One region of the Caenispirillum bisanense genome, then DNA from elsewhere that is predicted to be linked to it. Evidence: riboswitches for the same ligand, from Rfam matches in the RefSeq annotation. Region 1 holds a riboswitch; each other region holds the start of a gene.
What was found. Region 1 has a riboswitch for S-adenosylmethionine ahead of metZ (O-succinylhomoserine sulfhydrylase). Riboswitches for the same ligand answer to the same signal wherever they lie in the genome.
Positions count from the first base shown of each region.

Region 1 (3,267 bases):
TCGCTCTTGTCGTTCCAGAAGACGACGTTGAGCGGCTCCAGATCATAGAACGGATCGGGGATGCGGCCGCCGTTCTCCGACCAGTTCCAGTACGGCAGCGCGAAGTCGGGCTCGCCGATCAGCTCGCCGCAGATCTGCTCGAAGTAGTTCAGGTACCAGCGGTGCCAGTGGACGAAGTCTTCCTTGTGGTGCGGGCAGTGGTGGAGATGGATGAGCGCCTGATTGCGCCAGGTGCGGGTATCGTCCTTCCGCAGGTTGTGCATGGCGGCGACGGCCTGGGCGTACTGGCGGAAGAACGGATCGCTGGCGTCCATCTTCATGACGTCCCGCCGAACCCGCTTGCCACCGCCGGCGGCCCGGGCCGCCCCCGACACCCCGGTCACGATGTACGGCGCCGCCAGAGCGGCCGCCGACAGCTTCATGAAATCCCTACGTTGCATCACACCCTCCCCTTCTCGCTAAAGTCCATGCGAGTTGCGCTATCGGCACAACCTCAGGCGAATCGCAGATGTTAGCGCTGCCTGTGATTGATACCCACGAACGGGAGGGAGGTAAAGACGCCAGGGCGAGTCGGGGGATATTTTTCTCGCGGAGCGGGTGCCGCGAGTCCCGCCAACGGACAGGGGAGGCGCGGGTCCGGTCCGGGCATGCAGGAGGCGGCGGCTGAAGGCACCTGATCTCCAGCCCCCCCCTCGGTCCCCTCACCCGTCGCGTCGGGGCGGCTCCACCTCCAGGACGGTCAGGGTGCGGCGCTCGCCGCCCGGGGTCTGCCAGTCGATGGCGGCGCCGGCGCGCATGCCGAACAGCGCCGCCCCCACCGGCGTCAGGATCGACACGGCGGCCGCGTCGGCGTTTTCCTCGCCGGGGAAGACCAGCGTCACCGTCCGCTCGCGGCCGGTGGCGTCGTCGCGGTAGCGCACCCGGCTGCCCATGGTGACCGCATCGGGTGGCAGCTGCGCCGCCGGCACCTGGGTGGCGCGCTCCAGTTCGTCCAGCAGGTAGTCGGCCACCGCCGGCACCCGGCGGGCGGCATCCTCGGCCAGGGTGTAGAGGCGGTTGAAGTCCTCGGGCGTGACGAACACGGGCGGGCGGGCGACGGTGGTGTCGGCGGTCATGGCGGCCTCCTTGAACGGGCACGGAATCGGGATCGGAACCGTTGGAACGGCGAGGCTCCGCCGGCGCCGATGGCGCAGCGGGCGGAGCGGATCAGGGGGATGCGACGGGGCCGACAGTGCGGCAGAACCCGGTGCGGCGGCCCCGGCCGGTCGGCCGCAGCGGGCGCACGACCGGGGCCGGCTAGCCTGCGAGGATGCAGCCGGCGGTGAGGGTGAAGCGGACGATGGTCGTTTTCTGTCGCATGGACCCATTGAACGGTGCCGGCGCGCCGCCGTCAAGGGCGAGTCGCCGCCCCGCCGCCGCCCGCCACGGCGGCCTTGACCGCCCCGGCGGTTTCCGTTAGGGAAGAAGGCAACGTGGTGATTTGGTCGACCGGCTTGCGGCCACGTAAAACAATTCGCTAAAAGGTCGAGGCGTCCGAAGGGAAGCCCTGACCGCATCGCTTATCCGGTCGGGGCTTTTTTGTTTTCGGAGGTCCGCTGCCATGACCCACGACACCAATTCCCCCGCCGCCTTCGGCCCCGCCGAGTGGTCCGCCCGCACCCGCCAGGTGCGCGGCGGCGTCAACCGCTCCGGCTTCTCGGAGACGTCGGAGGCGCTCTACCTCAACTCGGGCTTCGTCTATGACAGCGCCGAGGAGGCCGAGGCCAGCTTCAACGGCGACAAGGACCGCTTCGTCTACTCGCGCTTCCGCAACCCGACCATCGACGTGTTCGAGGAACGGCTGGCGCTGATCGAGGGCGCCCGTTTCTGCCGCGCCACCGCCTCGGGCATGGCGGCGGTGTTCGCGGCGCTGGCATGTACCGTTCAGGCCGGCGACCGGGTGGTGGCCAGCCGGGCGCTGTTCGGGTCGTGTCGCTACATCATCGCCGACATCCTGCCCAAGTGGGGCGTGGAGGTGGAGTTCGTCCACGGCCCCGACCTCGCCGACTGGCAGCGGGCGTTCGAGCGCCCGGCCAAGGCGGTGTTCATCGAAACCCCCTCCAACCCGACGCTGGAACTGGTCGACCTGGCGGCCGTGAGTGCCCTTGCCCATGCCGCCGGGGCGCTGGTCATCGTCGACAACGTGTTCGCGACGCCCATCCTGCAGAAGCCCTTCGCGCTGGGCGCCGACGTGGTGGTCTATTCCACCACCAAGCACATCGACGGCCAGGGCCGCTGCCTCGGCGGGGCCATCCTCACCAACGACCAGACGTGGTTCGAGGACAAGATCGGCATGTTCCTGCGCCACACCGGCCCCTGCCTGTCGCCCTTCAATGCCTGGGTGCTGCTGAAGGGGCTGGAGACGCTGGACCTGCGGGTGGAGCGGCACGTCGCCAACGCCGAGCGGGTCGCCGCCTTCCTGGACAGCCGGGTCGGCCGTGGCATCGCGCGGGTGATCTACCCCACCCTGCCCAGCCATCCGCAGGCCGACCTTGCCGCCCGCCAGATGAGCGGCGGCGGCACCATCGTCGCGCTGGAGGTGGAGGGCGGCAAGGACGCGGCCTTCCGGCTGCTGAACCGCCTGTCGCTCATCGACATCAGCAACAACCTGGGCGATGCCAAGAGCCTCATCTGCCATCCCGCCACCACCACCCACGCCTCGCTGCCCGATGAGGAAAAAGTGGCACAGGGGCTGACTCCGGGCCTGTTGCGGCTGTCGGTGGGCCTGGAGGATGCCGGCGATCTCGTCCGCGATCTGGAAATTGCCTTGGGCTAGAAGACTTTGGCCGCCGATGTAAAGGCGGCGTAAGGACTGCCCGAAAATGGTCACGGGACCTGCCCGCGTGTCGCCACGTTGTTTTTACAGACTGGAACAACTGGACAGGCACGCGAAGGAGGACACCATGACACGGTTCGCGCTTGCCGCCGCCTTGACCGCCGCCCTGGCGCTGGGAGGCGCCGCGGCGCCCGCGCTGGCGGCCGACCCCACCGATCCGCTGCCGGAAGAAATGCTCGGCGAGATCGCCGACGCCCGCAGCCTGCTCGACGGCTTGGAAGAGGGCGGCACGCCGTCCTACGCCCTGGCGCCGGCGGAAGATGCCCTGGAGTGCTGGGCGGCCGGCGGCGACGCCGCGCTCGGCTGCCGCGACGCCTTCTTTGCGCGGGTGGTCGACGCCACCTGGAACAACCCGGAGGTGCAGACCTCGGCCCTCGCCCGCGGCATGGGCG
Region 1 is NZ_BAAAEP010000033.1:15,764-19,030, forward strand. Features, by position in the region: gene ABD056_RS14755 (tyrosinase family protein) at 1-440, opposite strand, end outside; gene rnk (nucleoside diphosphate kinase regulator) at 702-1,115, opposite strand; SAM riboswitch at 1,463-1,540, shown strand; gene metZ (O-succinylhomoserine sulfhydrylase) at 1,601-2,815, shown strand; gene ABD056_RS14770 (hypothetical protein) at 2,943-3,267, shown strand, end outside.

Region 2 (3,267 bases), on a different contig from region 1:
ACCGGCAGGTCGAGCAGCGCCTGCAACAGCCGGTGGACGTGGGTCGACTCGAACAGGTCGGTGCCGCGGGTGACCAGCGTCACCCCTTGCAGGGCATCATCCCAGGTGACCGCCAGATGATAGCTCGCCGGGGCATCCTTGCGGGCCAGCACGATGTCGCCGAAGGCCTGCGGCTGCGCCGTCTGCCAGCCGGCGGCGCGGTCGTGCCAGCGCAGCGGCCCGGCCTGCGCCACCGCCGCCGCCATGTCCAGCCGCAGACAGTGGGACTCGCCGGCCGCGATCCGCTGCTGCCGTTCGGACGTTGAACAGCGGCGGCAAGTGCCGGGATAGAGCACGCCGTCCGGCCCGTGGGGGGCATGGGGCGCGCGCGCCACTTCCTCCTGGATCTCGCGGCGGGTGCAGAAGCAGGGATAGAGCAGGCCGCGATCGGCCAGGCGGTCGAGCACGGCGCGGTAGTCGTCCAGGTGCTGCGACTGGCGGCGCACCGGCCCGTCCCACCGCAGGCCGAGCCAGGCGAGGTCTTCCAGGATGGCGGCATCGTACTCCGGCCGGCAGCGGCCGCCGTCGATGTCCTCCAGCCGCAGCAGAAACCGCCCGCGGGCGCTCCGGGCGCAGCCGTGGGCAAACAGCGCCGAGTAGGCGTGACCGAGATGCAGGTATCCGGTGGGAGAGGGGGCGAATCGCGTAACGGCAGCAGGGCCGGAACCCGATTCGCTCATCATGACGGATTTCATAAAACGGTCTCGTCCTGCTTGGCAGCAACTCTGGTAATCGGTACCATATCTTGTGTCTGGCCACCGGAACAGCGGGGTAGACCTTGAACGCCATACTGGACAAGAGCCCAGCCCTGGTGCTCAACGCGGATTTCAGGCCGCTCAGTTACTTCCCCCTGTCGCTGTGGCCGTGGCAGGAGGCGGTGAAGGCTGTGTTCCTCGGCAGGGTCAGCGTGGTGTCGGAGTACGAGGACGCCATCATCCACAGTCCCCGCCTTGAGTTCCGATTGCCCAGCGTCATCGCCCTCAAGGAATACGCCCCCACCCACCGAAGGCCGGCCTTCACCCGTTTCAACGTCTTCCTGCGCGACCGCTTCACCTGCCAGTACTGCGGTTGCCGTTTCCCCACCCACGACCTGACCTTCGACCACGTCATTCCCCGCTGCAAGGGCGGGCGCACCAGCTGGCTCAACGTGGTCACCGCCTGCGGCAGCTGCAACCTGCGCAAGGGCAGCAAGCTTCCCGACGAAGCCGGCATGCCGCTGATCCGCCGCCCCTACCAGCCCAACACCTTCCAGCTGCAAGACATCGGCCGCCGCTTCCCGCCGAACTACCTGCACGAAAGCTGGCGCGACTTCCTGTACTGGGACACCGAGCTGGAAGACTGAGTCGCCGCCGGGGGACGCGGTGGGCATGGGTTAGCCACCAAGACACCAAGTACACCAAGAGGGCTGCGCAGGATGGACCTTGCTGCGCCTCATCCCGCCCGTGCGCATGCCCTGCGGCCTGCGGCCGCGATTACCACACCGCACCAGCCAGAACCCCGGCCGCATCCGCTGACCATCGTCGGTGCAGTGGGCACGGCCTCTTGGTGTTCTTGGTGTCTTGGTGGTTCCCCTTCCACCTCCCCCCGAACGCCGCACCGCCCCTACGGAACCACACTAGAAATCCGCTAAATAAAACAATTTGACATCATCGTGCCGCACATCTACGGTACCTCCATCGCGCCGATTTGAGCACAGCTTGCGGGCGCGTTACAAATGCAGCTAAAGCGTGGGCACCATCCCGCCCAGCGCCCCAGGCTGCGGCGGGTTTTTTCGTGCTCCGCCGCGCGAGAACACTCCGCCTCCACCGTCGATGCCACCACAACGGCTGCGCGCAAAGTCATCGCCAGCCGCAACGGAAGAGGTTTGTCCATGTTCCGCCGCTCGTTCCTGAAGACCGTCGCTGCCGCCGCCCTGGTGCTTGCCGTGGCGCCGCTGGCCGTGCCCTCCGCCGCCAGCGCCGCCCAGGCGCTGAAGGAGCTGCGGCTCGATTACGCCTACTACAACCCGGTGTCGCTGGTGCTGAAGGAAAAGGGCTGGCTGGACGAGGAATTCGCCAAGGACGGCACCAAGGTGCAGTGGGTGCTGTCGCTCGGCTCCAACAAGGCGCTGGAGTTCCTCAACGCCTCCTCCCTCGACCTCGGCTCCACCGCCGGCGCCGCCGCCCTGCTCGGCCGCATCAACGGCAACCCGGTGAAGGTGGTCTATGCCTACTCCAAGCCGGAATGGACCGCCCTGGTGACGGGCAAGGACAGCGCCATCACCACCGTCGCCGACCTGAAGGGCAAGCGCATCGCCGTCACCCGCGGCACCGATCCGCACATCTTCCTCATCCGCGCCCTGGCCGAGGCCGGCCTGACCGAAAAGGACGTCGAGCTGGTCCTGCTGCAGCACCAGGACGGCCGCCTGGCGCTGGAGAAGGGTGACGTCGATGCCTGGGCCGGGCTCGATCCGCTGATGGCGGCGTCGGAGCTGGATGCCGGCTCGCGCCTGTTCTACCGCAATGCCGATGCCAACAGCTGGGGCACCCTGCTGGTGCGCGAGTCCTTCGCCGCCGAAAACCCGGACGCGGTGAAGCGCGTCATCGCGGTGTACGAGCGGGCCCGCGAATGGGCGCAGCAGAACCCGGCGGAACTGGCGCAGATCATTGCCAAGGCGTCGCGCAACCCCGAGGCGGTGGCCGCCCGCCAGCTGGAGCGCACCGGCCTGTCGCAGCCGGCCATCGGCAGCGCCCAGGCCAAGACCATCGAAGCGGCCGGCCTCGCCCTGCAGAAGAGCGGCGTGATCAAGCCGGAGGTCGACGTGGCGGCGGCGGTGGCCGACCTGCTCGACCCGTCGTTCACCGCCGGCCTGCCCACCAACTGAGGGAGGCGCGCGTGACCGGCACCCCCTCCGCATCCGCCGCCGCCGTCGTCCCGGCCGGCTCCTCCGTCCCGGCAGCCGCCGGGGCGGGGGAGGCCGCCGGCGGTGCCGGCCGCTCCTCCTCCGTCGCTGCCGCCCTGGCGGGCCGTGGCGGCCGCCGGCTGCTCGGGTTCGTGGTGCCGGTGACGCTGGCCCTGGTGCTGGAAGGCATCATCGCCGCCGGCCTCTACAACGGACGCCTGCTGCCGCCGCCGTCGGCGGTGCTGGCCACCCTGTGGCAACTGGCCGCCAGCGGCGAACTGTTCGAGCACATCGCCATCACCCTGTGGCGGGTGGCGGTCGGCTTCCTGTTCGGCACCCTGGCCGGC
Region 2 is NZ_BAAAEP010000021.1:64,845-68,111, reverse strand. Features, by position in the region: gene gluQRS (tRNA glutamyl-Q(34) synthetase GluQRS) at 1-734, opposite strand, end outside; gene ABD056_RS11305 (HNH endonuclease) at 818-1,381, shown strand; SAM riboswitch at 1,708-1,780, shown strand; gene ABD056_RS11300 (aliphatic sulfonate ABC transporter substrate-binding protein) at 1,910-2,902, shown strand; gene ABD056_RS11295 (ABC transporter permease) at 2,914-3,267, shown strand, end outside.
Region 2: another riboswitch for S-adenosylmethionine. It lies ahead of ABD056_RS11300 (aliphatic sulfonate ABC transporter substrate-binding protein); the one in region 1 lies ahead of metZ (O-succinylhomoserine sulfhydrylase).

Region 3 (3,267 bases), on a different contig from region 1:
GTTACCATGGACCGTATCCGCATCGTCGGCGGCGTGCCGCTGCGTGGCACCATTTCCATCGGCGGCGCCAAGAACGCGGCGCTGACGCTCATGCCGGCGGCGCTGCTGACCGACGAGACGCTGACGCTGTCCAACCTGCCGCATCTGGCCGACATCACCACCATGGCCAACCTGCTGGCCCAGCATGGCGTGGAGATGGAGCTGAACGGCCATGCCGAGAACGGCGGCGCCACCGGCCGCGTGCTGGCCATGCGCTGCCGCGAGGTCACCTCCACCACCGCCCCCTACGACCTGGTGCGCAAGATGCGGGCGAGCGTGCTGGTGCTCGGCCCGCTGCTGGCCCGCCACGGCGAGGCGCGGGTGTCGCTGCCCGGCGGCTGCGCCATCGGCACCCGGCCGGTGGACCTGCACCTGAAGGCGCTGGAGGCGCTCGGCGCCACCATCGAGCTGTCGGAGGGCTACATCACCGCCCGCGTCGCCTCGCGCCTGAAGGGCGGCAACATCATCTTCCCGATGGTCACCGTCGGCGGCACCGAGAACGCGCTCATGGCCGCCGTGCTGGCCGAGGGCGACACGGTGATCGCCAACGCGGCGCAGGAGCCGGAGGTCTGCGACCTCGCCCACTGCCTGAACGCCATGGGCGCCCGCATCTCCGGCATCGGCACCTCCACCCTGCGCGTGCAGGGCGTCGAGCGGCTGCACGGCGCCGAGTACAGCGTCATCCCCGACCGCATCGAGACCGGCACCTACATGGTCGCCGCCGCCATCACCCGCGGCGACATCGAGCTGACCGGCGTGCGCACCGACATCCTGACGGCCGTCACCCGCACCCTGGAGGAAGCCGGCGTCGAGGTGGAGGAAACCGCCCGCGGCCTGCGCGTGCGCGCTGACGGCGCCGACATCCGCGGCGTCGACGTGATGACCGAGCCCTATCCCGGCTTCCCCACCGACATGCAGGCCCAGTTCATGGCCCTGATGGCGACCGCCAACGGCGCCTCCATGCTCACCGAGACCATCTTCGAAAACCGCTTCATGCACGTGCCGGAACTGCTGCGCATGGGCGCCCGCATCACCGTGCACGGCGCCTCGGCCATCGTGCGCGGCATGCCGCGGCTGTCCGGCGCGCCGGTGATGGCGACCGACCTGCGCGCCTCGGTGTCGCTGGTGCTGGCCGGGCTGGCGGCGGAAGGCGAGACCATCGTCAACCGCATCTACCACCTGGACCGCGGCTACGAGCGGCTGGAGCAGAAGCTGGCCGCCTGCGGCGCCCATATCGAGCGTCTGCGCGGCGACCGCTGACGGCCGGACGTGGAGCAGGGAGGGGAGGGCGCCGCCACGGCGATCTCCCCCTTGCCTCCGCCGGCGGCTTGGCGTATCACCAGTCTCAGCATCAAGAGCGTGGGCTGACGCCCATCACCAACCTGCCATCCCGGGCAAGGTGGTGCTTCCCGACCCGCAAACCGCGCGGGGCGGGGAAGATGCGGCCGGACCGGCAACCAATCGGGTGACCTCGGACCATCGCCGCGCATCGCGTCAGCCTCCCATCGGATCGAGAGGAGGCATCGCCATGTCCTGTTCCATCGTGTCGCCGCTGGCCCCCGGCGTGGTCGTCGGTCCCGACGACGACATCCTCGGCCTGCCGGATCACCGCTGCGTCGCCGTGGTCCACCGCCGCTTCGGCACCTACACCCACCTCTACCGCCTGTGCGACGGGCCGGGGCGGGAGCGGGTGCAGCTGTTGCGAGTATGGCCCGGCGCCCGCCTGGCGGAGGCCCGCGCCGCCGCCCGCCGAACCCAGCCGCGGCGGGCCGGCGCAGAGGCCGCTGCACCGCTGCTGGCGGCCGCGGAGTAATCCTTTCGATAAACCGTTTGTCCTGGCGCCCGGCTTCCCGTATCTTCAACCACCAGTAAGGATCCGGCGGAGGGGGAGAAATGGCCGATCCGAGATCGCGCAGCGTCGCCGAGAACCAGCGGGAACTCAGGCGGCTGCAACAGTTCTATGCCTCGTTGCCGCCGGAAAAGCGTCAGGCCCAGGAAGCCCATCTGCGCAAGCGGATGCAGGCGCTGGTGGACGCTATCAACGGCACCGGCCAGGGGGGCGGCCGGCGGGGCGGCGGGTTCGTCGATGCGCTGTCGCGCGGCGCCATGTGGATCGCCCTCATGCTGGCGGTGCTGGCAGCCGGGTTCTTCGGCGTCATGACCCTGGTGCGGTTCTGACCCGGCAGCGCCGACGGGGCGGCCGGGGTGCGGCGGCCAGGGTGCGGCGGCGGGCGGTGATCAACGGGGTGGTTCGCCGGCGGGGACTCGTGTAAACATGCGCCTCCATCTTGCCGCTGACCGCCGAGAAGACGCCACCCATGGGCCGTGAAAGTCTGGTGATCGCCCTGCCCAAAGGGCGGATCCTGGAAGAATGCATGCCGTTGGTGCGGGCCGTGGGCATCGTCCCCGAGCCCGCGTTCGACGATCCCAAGTCGCGCCAGTTGCGCTTCGCCACCAACCATCCGCATATCGACATCGTGCGGGTGCGGTCGTTCGACGTGGCCACCTTCGTCGCCTTCGGCGCCGCGCACCTGGGTGTGGCCGGCAACGACGTGCTGATGGAATTCAACTACTCCGAACTCTATGCGCCGCTCGACCTCGATATCGGCCACTGCCGCCTGTCGGTGGCGGAGCCGGTGGACCTGTCGGGCGAGGACGATCCCGCCAAGTGGAGCCACGTCCGCGTCGCCACCAAGTACCCGGAGACCACCAAGCGGCACTTCGCCCGCCGCGGCGTGCAGGCGGAATGCATCAAGCTGAACGGCGCCATGGAACTGGCGCCGGCGCTCGGCCTCTGCCGCCGCATCGTCGACCTGGTGTCCACCGGCTCCACCCTGAAGGCCAATGGTCTGGTGGAGGTGGAGCACATCTGCGACGTCACCTCGCGCCTGGTGGTGAACCGCACCGCGTTGAAAACCCGCCCCGAGGAACTGGGCGGCTGGATCGAGAAGTTCCGGGAGGTCGTGAATGCCCGTTGAATTGCGTGCCGGCACGCCCGGCTTTGCCGAGGCCTTTGATCGTCTCATCAACGACAAGCGCGAGACTTCCCACGACGTCAACGCCGCCGTGGCGGAGATCCTGGAGGCGGTGCGCCGCGACGGCGATGCCGCCGTCATCGACTACACCCGCCGCTTCGACCGCCTGGAGCTGACGCCGGAGACCCTGCGCGTCACCGCCGCCGAGGTGGAGGCTGCCTATGCCGCCTGCGACCGCGAGCTGATCGCGGCG
Region 3 is NZ_BAAAEP010000062.1:3,621-6,887, reverse strand. Features, by position in the region: gene murA (UDP-N-acetylglucosamine 1-carboxyvinyltransferase) at 7-1,299, shown strand; SAM-I-IV-variant riboswitch at 1,383-1,510, shown strand; gene ABD056_RS19940 (hypothetical protein) at 1,568-1,852, shown strand; gene ABD056_RS19935 (hypothetical protein) at 1,933-2,217, shown strand; gene hisG (ATP phosphoribosyltransferase) at 2,358-3,017, shown strand; gene hisD (histidinol dehydrogenase) at 3,007-3,267, shown strand, end outside.
Region 3: another riboswitch for S-adenosylmethionine. It lies ahead of ABD056_RS19940 (hypothetical protein); the one in region 1 lies ahead of metZ (O-succinylhomoserine sulfhydrylase).